3 regions of the Halobacillus sp. ABA4_118 genome follow, and region 3 is predicted to be linked to each of the others. Evidence: predicted binding sites of a transcription regulator. Region 3 holds the regulator's gene; each other region holds the start of a gene.
What was found. The regulator LexA, encoded in region 3, represses DNA repair genes until DNA is damaged. The targets are predictions, from matches to a motif close to CGAACATATGTTCG.
Positions count from the first base shown of each region.

Region 1: uvrB (excinuclease ABC subunit UvrB) is a predicted target of LexA. The motif match lies at 2,310-2,323, and genes of this name have one in related genera.
Region 2: ACXAGL_RS13065 (YhjD family protein) is a predicted target of LexA. The motif match lies at 2,538-2,551, and genes of this name have one in related genera.

Region 1 covers NZ_JBSWWS010000001.1:543,173-547,387, reverse strand. Annotated here, with positions in the region: gene ACXAGL_RS02885 (DEAD/DEAH box helicase) at 1-366, opposite strand, end outside; gene ACXAGL_RS02880 (peptide chain release factor 3) at 628-2,217, shown strand; gene uvrB (excinuclease ABC subunit UvrB) at 2,393-4,215, shown strand, end outside.
Region 2 covers NZ_JBSWWS010000001.1:2,603,882-2,608,096, reverse strand. Annotated here, with positions in the region: gene addB (helicase-exonuclease AddAB subunit AddB) at 1-744, opposite strand, end outside; gene lepB (signal peptidase I) at 1,117-1,656, opposite strand; gene ACXAGL_RS13070 (TVP38/TMEM64 family protein) at 1,711-2,358, opposite strand; gene ACXAGL_RS13065 (YhjD family protein) at 2,570-2,986, shown strand; gene ACXAGL_RS13060 (competence protein ComK) at 2,907-3,434, opposite strand; gene ACXAGL_RS13055 (DUF3939 domain-containing protein) at 3,723-4,187, shown strand.
Region 3 covers NZ_JBSWWS010000001.1:3,423,988-3,428,202, reverse strand. Annotated here, with positions in the region: gene tkt (transketolase) at 1-956, opposite strand, end outside; gene ACXAGL_RS17525 (DUF896 domain-containing protein) at 1,128-1,361, opposite strand; gene ACXAGL_RS17520 (YneB family resolvase-like protein) at 1,464-2,114, opposite strand; gene lexA (transcriptional repressor LexA) at 2,421-3,044, shown strand; gene ACXAGL_RS17510 (hypothetical protein) at 3,110-3,340, opposite strand; gene ACXAGL_RS17505 (N-acetylmuramoyl-L-alanine amidase) at 3,428-4,215, opposite strand, start outside.

The DNA.
Region 1 (4,215 bases), 2.9 Mb from region 3:
CGCAAACATCCGGTCCTGGCTTGTCGTCCTGGGCGAACGGTTCCGGCCTTTGTCAGCCAGTTTCGGAGCAAGCTCCTCCAGGGCTCTTTCGCGGATGGCAATCAGTACCGCAGCAATGTGCTTGCACGTATAATAGGTGGAGTAGGCGGCACACTCACACGTGGCCTCCACATCATCATCCTCAAAAAAGAAGACGCGCACCTCATAATCATGAGTGCCCGCAACAACAGCGCGCCAGGAATGGATAGCGCTGTTATGGGAAAGTCCGTACACTTTGCCGGATTCAAAATATTGTTTTCCTCGTGAATAAAAGGCTTCACCGGTAATTTTCTTTATATCTTTCGGTTGTAATAAGTAGCTCTGCATACTTGGCATCCTTACTCTCAGTTTTAGTTTCATTATAACAGGTTTAAGCGGTCCAGGAGAACGCCCCGGCCTTTGGAATCCTGTCCGGGTGATTGATTTTAATGGTTGGTTATGCTAACTTTCAATGTATCATATAAAAAATACGAGGAAGGCGCTTATAAGTCTGAGCGCTTTTTTTATGGAGTGAATCAGATCATGTAGGACGTATATCCTTTCCACCCCATTCATATAGAAATTTTTAATACGACGGAGGATATCACGATGAATGATATACAAAATGAAATGAAAAAACGCCGCACGTTTGCTATTATCTCCCACCCGGACGCCGGTAAAACGACGATGACGGAGAAAATGCTTTTACTGGGTAACTTGATCCGTTCTGCGGGTACAGTCAAAGGGAAAAAAACCGGAAAATTCGCCACATCCGACTGGATGGAAATTGAGAAACAGCGTGGAATTTCCGTAACTTCCAGTGTGATGAACTTCCCTTATAAAGACTACCAGGTCAATATCCTCGACACACCTGGTCACGAAGACTTCAGTGAGGATACGTACCGGACGCTGACAGCCGTAGACAGTGTGGTCATGGTTATTGACGGAACAAAAGGAATCGAAGCGCAGACCTTGAAGCTGTTTAAAGTGTGTAAGATGCGTGGGATTCCGATCTTCACTTTCATTAACAAAATGGACCGGGAAGGCCGCGAGCCGTTTGAACTGATGGAAGAAATCGAAGAGACGCTGAATATCGAAACCTATCCCATGACATGGCCGGCCGGAATGGGCAAGCGTTTCCTTGGTGTGTTTGACCGCCAAAACGAGCAGTTTGTCCAGTACACAGGGAATGAGGAAGAAGAATATATTCCTTATGCTGAACTTGATCAGCATCCTGAGCTGACCGAAAACGCGACGTATAAGGAAGCGGAAGAAGAAATGATGCTTGTGGATGAAGCCGGGGAAGATTTCGATATGGATAAAGTCATGCGCGGTGAACAGACCCCTGTCTTCTTCGGGAGTGCCCTGGCCCCGTTCGGTGTGGAAACATTCTTCAACAGCTTCATTGATATGGCACCGGAGCCTGCGCCAAGGAAGTCGACAGAAGGCGTCGTTTCACCGGATCATGAAGAGTTCTCCGGATTCATCTTTAAAATCCAGGCCAATATGAACCCGCAGCACCGTGACCGTGTAGCTTTCGTGCGTATCTGCTCAGGCAAGTTCGAGCGTGGGATGAACGTGACACTCTCCCGGACAGGGAAAACCTTTAAACTTGCCCAGTCCCAGCAGTTTGTTGCTTCCTCAAGAGGAACGGTTGAAGAGGGATACGCCGGAGATATCATCGGCATTTATGATCCGAACGTCTACCGGATCGGTGACACGATCGTTACAGGGAAATCCAGGTTCCAGTATGATGAACTGCCGCAGTTCCCGCCTGAAATCTTTAAAAAGGTGACCGCAAAAAACGTCATGAAGTCCAAACAGTTCCGTAAAGGGCTCGAGCAGCTCGTGCAGGAAGGAGCGATCCAGCTGTTCAAACGCTATCGCTTTGAGGATTACATCATCGGAGCGGTCGGTGAACTTCAATACGAAGTGTTCGAATACCGCATGAAAAATGAGTACAATGTGGATATTGAATTGACACAGCTCGGGGAAAGGATCCCACGCTGGTTGAATGAGGATCAGGTGGATGAATCATTGTTCGATGAACGGAACATGCTTGCCGAAGACCGGGAAGGCAATCCGCTTGTCCTGTTCAAAAATGACTTCTCCCTCCGTTGGTTCAAAGATAAGAATCCGCATATTGAACTGACCGATTTATTTGAAGTGAACCAGTACAACCAGACATTCGAAAATTAATCAATGAGCACTCTGCGCTGAGCAGAGTGCTTTTTATATGACTGAACATGGGTATAATGAATGGTTAGAAAGATCTTTCGAGCATCCGGAACCGAATGTTTGTTCGATGGATGTTAGAATGATAAACTGATGTGGTAAACTAATGTGTAACTAGTAAGGAACGGAGGTTTTCGTCGTGGATGAGAAGTTTGAGTTAGTTTCGAAATTTTCCCCACAGGGAGATCAGCCGAAAGCCATTGAAAAAATGGTCGAGGGGATCCAGAACGGGAAAAAGCACCAGACACTTCTGGGCGCAACAGGTACCGGAAAAACGTTTACGATGTCCAATGTCATTGCACAGGTGAACAAACCGACCTTAATTATTGCCCATAACAAAACATTGGCTGGACAGCTGTACAGTGAATTCAAGGAATTCTTTCCCAACAATGCTGTCGAGTACTTTGTCAGCTATTATGATTACTATCAGCCGGAAGCGTATGTTCCCTCTTCCGATACCTTCATAGAAAAAGACGCCAGCATCAATGATGAGATTGATAAGCTTCGACACTCGGCTACCTCATCGTTGTTCGAGCGCAATGATGTCATCATCGTTGCCAGTGTCTCCTGCATTTACGGCCTCGGTTCTCCAGAAGAATACCGGAGCCAGGTGCTTTCCGTCCGTTCCGGTATGGAAAAGGACAGAGATCAGCTTCTCCGCGAGCTTGTAGATATTCAATATGCCCGTAACGACATCGATTTCCAACGTGGAACGTTTCGTGTCCGCGGAGATTCTGTAGAAATCATCCCCGCCTCCAGAGAAGAGCATGCCATTCGTGTGGAGTTTTTCGGAGATGAAATCGACCGGATTCGTGAGGTGGATGTGCTGACGGGTGAAGTGACAGGTGAACGAGAGCATGTCGCCATCTTCCCGGCTTCCCACTTCGTCACACGTGAAGCAAAATTGAAAAAAGCCATTGCCAACATTGAAGCAGAAATGGAAGCGCGTGTAAAAGAACTGCGTGACCAGGAAAAGCTGCTGGAAGCCCAGCGTCTTGAGCAGCGGACGAACTATGATCTGGAAATGATGAGAGAGATGGGATTCTGTTCCGGTATCGAGAACTACTCCCGTCACTTGACGTTCCGCGAAGAAGGCGCGACACCTTATACGCTGCTTGACTTCTTTCCCGACGATTTCTTAATTATGGTTGATGAGTCGCACGTGACCCTTCCCCAGGTAAGAGGGATGTACAACGGGGACCGTGCTCGTAAGCAGGTGCTTGTTGATCACGGGTTCCGACTTCCATCGGCTCTTGATAACCGGCCGCTCATGTTCCCTGAATTTGAGGAGCATATCAACCGGATCGCTTATGTATCGGCAACACCTGGACCTTATGAGATTGAACATACTCCTGAAATGATCGAACAGATCATCCGGCCGACAGGACTGCTTGATCCTGAAATTGAAGTACGCCCGATCCACGGTCAGATTGATGATCTTGTCGGGGAGATTAATAAGCGGAAAGATGAGGGCGAGCGCGTCCTTGTTACGACCCTGACGAAGAAAATGTCCGAGGATCTGACGGCGTACTTGAAAGACCTCGGGATTAAGGTGGCGTATCTTCACTCGGAGATTAAAACACTGGAGCGTATTGAAATCATCCGTGATCTGCGGGTCGGTAAATACGATGTCATTGTAGGAATCAACCTGCTGCGTGAAGGTCTGGACATTCCTGAAGTGTCACTCGTTACCATTTTGGACGCGGATAAGGAAGGCTTCCTGCGTTCCGACCGCTCTCTGATTCAGACGATCGGCCGTGCTGCACGTAACGAAAAAGGCAGAGTCATCATGTACGCGGATAAGATGACGAAATCCATGCAGTATGCTATCGATGAAACCTACCGCCGTCGTGAGAAACAGATGGCCTACAATGAAGAGCACGGCATTACACCACAGACCATTAAGAAAGAGGTCCGTGATGTGATTAAGGCAACCGCCGTCGCTGAAGAAGATATCAGCTA
Region 2 (4,215 bases), 820 kb from region 3:
TGAATTCCCTGTCTCTTCCGGGTTCTCGGTCGTAAGAGTGACGTGGACATTCTTCACCTTTTTCAATAACGCTTCGATAACCCCGTATTCCTGCGGGGTGAAGCTGTGAAAACCGTCAATATAGACGTCCGCATCTTCTAAATAACCGGCTTCCCCGATTTTTTCAGATAGAAGCTGAAGCTGATCCTCTCCGTCTATGTACTGCTCTCTTAGAGCATCTACAAGTTTATCGTAAATATAGAAAAGATCGTCCAGCTTTTCCTTCAGTCCTTCTTCCTGACTGGTGGAATGAACGAACTGCTCCAACGCATCCATCTGGGAACGAAGATCATCAGGTGTAATCCGGTACCGTTTGAATTCGGTGATGATCCCTTCCAACTGAGCAATGAACCCCTGCTTCTCCACAGCCTTCTGGAAGACGCGCCAGTCGGATGTGCGCTCTTCTACAATTTTCCTCAGCATCATCTGAACGCCTGTTGAACTGATAAACTTCCTCGTTCCCCCGCCCGTCTCCTGAAGCACACGCCAGGCGAGGCGTGAAAAGCTGAAGACCTGGGCTCTGATCGATCCCTGCATGCCTTCGCGTTTCAGCAGCCCGTATTCCTGCTGGAACGTCATTTGATCAGGCACAATATAGACAATGGCCGGACCGCGCGGGGCTTCCTGCAGACGCTGCTCGATTTCATCGAGGCAGCGCGTACTTTTTCCCGCTCCCGATCGGCCGATTAAAAAACGCAGACCCATCTTTTCCGCTCCCTTCTTTCTTCCATACTGCTTCTATTTTATCACTTTTCCCCACCAAATGAAGAATCCCATGACTCTGCAAAAAGGAAGGGCTTTGTATAGAAAGTCTTTGTTTCCTCTGGGAAGATCATCCTGCCGGGCTTTTCCCACGGGAGCGGAAAGGATGATTCCTTTCAGGATCGAAACGGATTCTCCTCCACCTGTGTTTTCCCCCTGTTGAAAAATAAAAAGGGGATCATCTGTTTATACAGATGATCCCCTTTGTTGAGCCCCTCATTGCGCAAAGGCATGTGGAAGGTTCTGCAGGGCCGTATACAGGAATAGGGCAGACAGATGATCTTCCTGCCCAAGTTCGCTGCAGCCGTTTCCCAGCTATTTAAACTGTATTCCAGCCTGACTGAACGGCCAGTAGCGGACATCCACTTTCCCGACAACCGTCTCTTCCGAAACAAAACCAAAGTAGCGGCTGTCCAGACTGTCTCTGCGGTTATCCCCCATGACGAACAACTGCCCCTCCGGTACCGTTGTGGACCCTGTCACTTCCTCCAGCGTAAAATCCTCCGTAAAAGGAAGGCCGTCACTGGGACGAAGATCATCAAGGTAGCTTTCATCCATAAGGACACCGTTCACGTAAAGCTGGTCATTCTTAAACTCTATTTCATCACCAGGAATGCCGATGACCCGTTTGACATAGTCTTCATCTTCATTAGCATGGAACACAATGACCTGCTGCCTGTCTATTTCGCTCCAGTCATACACCGCTTTGTTCACCATCAAAAGATTGCCGTCATACAGGGTGGGCTCCATAGACTCCCCATCGACGACATAACTCGCAAATAAGTAGGAACGGAAAACAAACGCCAGCAGAAGGGCAAGCAGGACAGTCCGTATCCACTTCAGGTATTTTTTCATGGTCTGCTCCTCCATGTGTTGGTCTATCCACATTTTACCCGCAATGGAACGAACTTAATCGTCGCGGCGCACTTTCCGCTCCGCCTTCCTTTGAATCCGCCCCTCCAGATATTTTCCGAGAATCCAGAATAGAAGAATACAAATACCGACGACAATCGATTTCACCGGATTCTGGGCGAATGAAGCAATGCTTGAGCCGACATAGGAGATGGTGAAGATCATCACCGATTTTCCTAATAGAACAGCAAGAATAAACTGCTGCCGGCTGACTTTGGACAAACCGGAAACGACATTGATGACGGCGGAAGGCGAAAAGGGAAAGCACATCAGCAGAAACAAAGGCCCGAAACCGTGTTCCTCCACCCATACGACGACCCGTTTCACCTGCTTCTGTTCTGTAATGGCACGGAACGGCTTTTTATCCCCGAGCCTGCGGATGATAAGAAAAACACTGACCGCACCGATCACCGAGCCGATCCAGGAATATAAAAATCCGCGGAACAGCCCGTACACCACCGAATTGGCCAGCACAAAGGCCACTAAGGGGAGAACAGGAAGAAAAGCTTCCAGCAGGGGAAGAAGAATGCCGGGAAGCGGACCGAGGCGATCCAGCTCCTCCAGCTGGCGGATGATATAATCAAACAGCTGATCGTTCTCAGCTAAATGCCGCCATTGATTGATTTTTTCAAATACAGCATCCATGATGAAGCTCCTTATGTACACCTATGAAGAGGGGTTTTCTTTTTATTTTATAGGATAGGTATCCCCTCTGCCCAGTCTGTTTAATCAAGATTTCCGTTTCTTTCTCCCGCTGCCACTTTTAACCTCTTCAAAAAAACAGGTTGCATAAAAAGGATGTCTGCGTGGTATAATACAGAACAGGAACGTTTGTTCGTATTCGGAGGGGAATGACATGAGGTACTTAAAACAGAAAGAATTGGATCTCGCTTCCCGCTACTTGTTTTTATCTATGGCGGTTACAGTCATCAGGCAGGATCGGAAACACGTGGAACAGGGGAAATTCAAAATAAAGGAGCCGTACATGGAGCTGCTCGGTAAAATGGAGCTGGAAGCGCGCCAGGAAAGAAAAGAGCTGAGAAAACAGATGGATGCCATGAAGATCCAGGTTGTGGAGTCCGGACGCAATGATTCCTTCACGTCTTTTCTATTCCTTGCCCACGGCTATGAGGAAAAGCGGAACTACTTCAACCCGGCCATCCGCAAAAAGGTGGAAAACATTCTATTTGAGCTTATGAAAAGGTCTCAGCAATCCGGTCCGCCCGTCGCTCAGAGGCAGCCGGCCCATCACGAAAACGGTCTTCGAGAATAACGCGCAGATGAGCCGTGCGCTGTACCTGGTTGGCAAACATCCCGTCAGAAACAGGAAAATTGACGGATGTGCCCTGTCCGAAATGGACCGTCGTCGTTTTATCACGCTCACCGTTAAAGGTCCGGATATATTTGTGGGCGACCCAGGAGCATTCTTTTCGTTTCGGGGAAATAATAGGGAAGAAATAAATACCCATCGCTTCGGAGATGACAATCGGAGGTTTATGTGTGTAGCTTGTCAGTTGTTTCGTCCCGGCCATGCGCCCGTCCAGACTGCTGGCGAAATAACGGCAGGAATCATCCACGATCGTACTGGGAGCCGCGTGCACATAAAAGCGCTCTTCCCGCTCCACAACTTCGGTAAAGACTTGTCCATTATCCTGCTGGACAGCAACCAGCGCCATCGTCTTCGGATTGATTTCGTATTCTGTTTTCTGCACATGCGTCATCCACAAACACCCTTTCTCATTTAGACAGCGGTAACTCTCCCTGCAGGTCGATCTTACCGCTTTTCTTCTTCAATCTACCAAAAACTAAGAAAAAAGTCTAAACATTCTCAAAAAAATATCCATATCTGCTATACTACAGTTAACAGCCGCTGCCTTCGGGGTAAGCGTCTTTCTTTTCTTCCCCCTTCTGTCCGAAATCCGGATTGAGCAGTGTAAACACCTCAAGTTCAGGCTGACCTTTCATCACAGGCACCTCATTCCCTCCATTCCAAAGAAAGGAGACTATTCATGTGGAAACGTAAAAAGAAACCTTCACAAGCCGGCAGAAAACAAACATTGGAAGTCCGTGACTTATCGATCCATGATGTCCGCAAGGCCGTTCACGCCTTCGCTGATCACAAACCAGGAGATGTTCCCTTGAGCGTCCTCATCAATCAGGACCTGACACTGGACTATGACCTGCTGGCGCCATATCTCGAGGGACTTCCGGAGAAGAACTACTATATGTCCAGAGAAACTTATGAACTGTTCGAAGAAGACGCCCTTGACTTAGCTCAGGATCTGGACCTCGTTCAATATGCCGTGGATCAATACATGAAACAGACTCAGGAACTTCCTGTCATTGATCATGACCCTTTTAAACGGATAAATTATTATAAGCTGGAAAAACATGATTTGTTACAGCGCCGCCCGAATCGCGACTTTTATCTCACAGACGAGGAGTTTATGATCACCTATAAAAAGCCGGAATAATAAAAGACAAAAAAATGCCAATGCTTCA
Region 3 (4,215 bases):
TTGTAGGAAGCCATCAATTCGTTCCAGGACTGCTCTTTGTCCTCGCCATTTTTCTGAACTTTATCCTGGAAGTCCTGGTATACTTCATCAGGAACATGGAATGGTTCGTGTTCCCATCCGTAAAACTGTTTGGCAGCTGTTCCTTCTTCTTCGCCCAGTGGAGCACCGTGCGAATCAGATTTACCGGACTTGTTAGGAGAACCATAGCCGATCACAGTCTTCACTTCGATCATCGTAGGCTGGGATGTGTTGGCTTTTGCCTGCTGGATCGCTTGTCCGATCGTTTCCACGTCGGTACCATCCTCAACACGGATAACTTCCCAACCATATGCTTCATAGCGTTTTTCAACACTTTCACTGAAGGAACGGTCAAGATCTCCATCAAGAGAAATATCGTTGGAGTCATAAAGGACAACCAGCTTTCCAAGACCAAGGTGGCCGGCAAGCGAAGCAGATTCCTGGGAAACTCCTTCCATCAAATCACCGTCACCGCAGATGGAGAATGTATAGTGGTCCACGACGTTGTAGCCTTCGCGGTTGTATTTTCCGGCAAGGTGGGCTTCAGCCATCGCCATTCCGGTTGCCATTGCGAGTCCCTGTCCCAGAGGACCGGTTGTTGCTTCCACACCGTCTGTATGTCCATATTCCGGGTGTCCGGGAGTTTTAGAATCCCACTGACGGAATGATTTTAAATCATCCATTGTCACGTTATAGCCGGAAAGGTGCAGAAGGCTGTATAGAAGCATGGATCCATGTCCTGCGGAGAGGACGAAACGGTCGCGGTCGAACCAGTTTGAATTTTTAGGATTATGATCCATAAATTCCGTCCAGAGTTTATAAGCCATTGGAGCAGCCCCCATAGGCATACCCGGGTGACCGGAACTTGCTTTTTCTACTGCGTCGATCGTTAGTGTTCGAATGGTATCAATTGAAGTTTGTTCAAGACTTTTTGCCATTTCCAATAATCCCCTTTCTGTACAGGTATATGTACCATGTATTATCCTATAATGAAACAAGGCGTTGTGCAAACTTTTGTCCTCCGCCCTTCCTTAATTTCCCCGTGTTTCTGTAGAATTAAACGAAAAAAATCCGCACCTTTTAAAGAAGATGCGGATCGGTCCAGTCGTTTAGTTTTTCTTTTCGTTTTCCTGCATTTGACGCAGTTTGGCAGGGGTCACATCATTCCCGGCAGGATCGATAACCGTGACACCTTTCAACTGGTTTTTGAATGATTTACGGGCACTCTGTAAATATTCCTGACGCAGGTTCTTCTGTTCGCTTTTCTCTTCTTCCGATAATTCCTGCTGCTTTGATTTATTGGCTAATTCGTTTATACGGTCCAATTTTTCTTGAGATAACATAGATCCTTCTCCTTTTTTTTATAGTCTGGATCAGCTTTAGAACATGAAAAAGACAAGCAGCCCTAAGACTCTTGTCTCCCTTATGTTCCTATAGTAACCTGCCTATTCTTCTTTTTCAAGTGATATGTACTCTTGATAGCGGCGGTGAACCGTTGCCTTGGATACATCATACCCAAGCCCTCTTAGTGTTGCCGCAATGTCCTTGAACGTCAAATCACTCCCTCTGAGCCTGACAACCTCTTCGATCGGAAATTCCTTCCTCTCTCTCCCCGCTGCCAGATGCTGATTGGACAGGTTCGAAGATGGATCATAGCCTTCGGCGACCGCTTTCTGCATCCCCCGCCTGATTTTCATATTATGAATTTTTCTCTGGTACTCCTCAACGATGCCCACAATCTGAAGAACCATGGAGTCTGACTCGGAAAGATGCAGTTCCCCGTTATGGGTTAAGGAATAAACCTTAACATTCAACCGGTTCAATTGATGGAACAAAGCGATTTTTGTATTTCCCCTGCCAAGCCTCGTCTCATCCTGAACCAACAGAGCCTCTGCTTCGTGATTGGAAAAAGCATCAAGCATCTGGAAAACACCTTCCCGTTCAATCTCATACCCGCTCGCCTGCTCCTCTATACAGGCAGCCACTTCCATTCCATGATGTTCGGCCATGGCATGCAGTTCTGCCTTCTGTCTTTTCAAGGAGCTGACCTGGGCCTCTTTTTCCGTGCTTACGCGACAATATAGGATTACTCTCATGATGTATGTCCCCGCTTCTACTGGTTTTCAAGATTTATCCGCTTGTAACCATAGAATAATAGAGAATAGCAAAACTAACAATAAACAAAACGATATAAGTGTAGTCCAGTTTTGATAGTTTATTAAACATAATTAACCCTCCATTTAAGAACGAACGTTCCTAAGAACCTCTGTTCGCGTTTTCTAATACCTATTATAGACGAATGTATGTTCTTGTCAACGACTTTTTTCGAACGCTTGTTTGTATTTTTGAGGATGGCATGGTACAATGTGGTTACTATAATCCTATGTACGAGGTGCTAATCTATGAGCAAACTTTCAAAGCGGCAGCAGGAAATACTAGATTTCATAAAAGAACAGGTTCTACTAAAAGGATATCCCCCATCTGTAAGGGAGATCGGTCAGTCTGTAGGGCTGGCCTCCAGTTCCACCGTCCACGGTCATTTATCCCGTCTTGAGAAAAAGGGATATATCCGCAGGGATCCTACGAAACCAAGGGCCATCGAAGTGATTGAGCTGGAAGAAGACCACAGTATCCCCCGCGGGGAAGCCACTTATGCCCCTGTCATCGGTAAAGTTACGGCTGGTTCACCGATTACGGCGGTAGAGAACATTGAAGAATATGTTCCCCTCCCGGATACGCTTGCAGGATCGGAAGACAATACGTTCGTCCTTATCGTTCAAGGAGAAAGTATGATTGAGGCGGGCATTCTTGACGGGGACATGGTCATTGTCAGACAGCAGCAGACTGCCCAGAACGGGGATATAGTTGTGGCTATGACGGAAGAGGAAGAGGCTACTGTCAAACGATTCTTTAAAGAGAAGAATCACATCCGTCTTCAGCCTGAAAATGCCACGATGGAACCGATCATTTTAAATGATGTATCCATTCTCGGAAGAGTCGTCGGCTTATACCGTACCGTTCATTAATACACGTACAAAAAACGGCGGGAGCAATCCCGCCGTTTTTTGTATTGAACATGAGAATATGAACGTTAAGAAGCCCCCGTACGATTTCTTTTATTCCGTCTCCGGAAATCAGCAGAATAAATATTCTTCTTCAAAAATGTGCGGACGCTCTTCTTCTGCAGACAATAAGCAAGGATGGCATCAGGATGGTTTTTAATCACTCTTACAGAACGCTGAGACCAATGTTTCCCCTTAGATAAATAGATCATATCGATGATCTTCTTATTTTCTACAGACTGTTTGAAAATCGTTTCCATATTGCACACCCCTTAACCGAACATTTGTTCTACATTTATTATATGCAGGAACAAGGGAAATGTACACTGGAATGTTTTGCAGCTCTTTTATTTACTTAAATAATTTTTAATGTTTTGGGAGGTTTCCAATCTGGTTTTTCCCGTCAAGTCAATAAAATTACTCCCCTTAAGCCCATCTGTGCCTCCTCCAGCCACAATAATTTGTTCAGCCACCTGACGTTTTTCTGCTACGGCTCTAAGTGCAATTAATGCATTTTTACGGATTGCCAGCGCTTCAACGGCAGGAAAATCCGCAAAAGAATTTATGACAACTGCCAATTTTTCCATTTCCTCTTCTCCTTTATCCAGGTCTTCCAAGGCTTTCTGCACAGCCGCTTTCGTTTTCGGTCCATAAAAGCCGTCCACTTCAAGCTTCTGGTCTTTTTGAAAAGCCTTGACTGCCGCTTCTGTGGCAGGACCGAAGCTGCCGTCAGCTCCATAACCATTCATGGTATAACCCAGTTTTAATAAGTTCTCCTGCATTTCCTTGACTTCCGCGCCGGTATCCCCAAGCGAAAGATAGTCGATTCCGCCATTGAACGGAACTCCAAAGTATTCTAAAATGCCCCGGGCGTGCTCCTCTGCAACTTCTTTTTGAAAGCGTTCGTCAATCATCAATAATGCTTCCCGCTTGTTATCCATATAGCCGTTCTCTGTTAACACTGCCGGCATATCCGTTTCACGTAGAACGTGGAAGTTCGCTTCTTTAATCCCTCTGAAGTTTTGATCGGTGCCCTGGCGTAAGTATTTCGCAAGTGATGAAGCAAGACGCCCGGCGGACCGGTTCAAATATCCGGGATAGACGTAAAGTTCGATTCCGTTTGGATCTGCCCCGC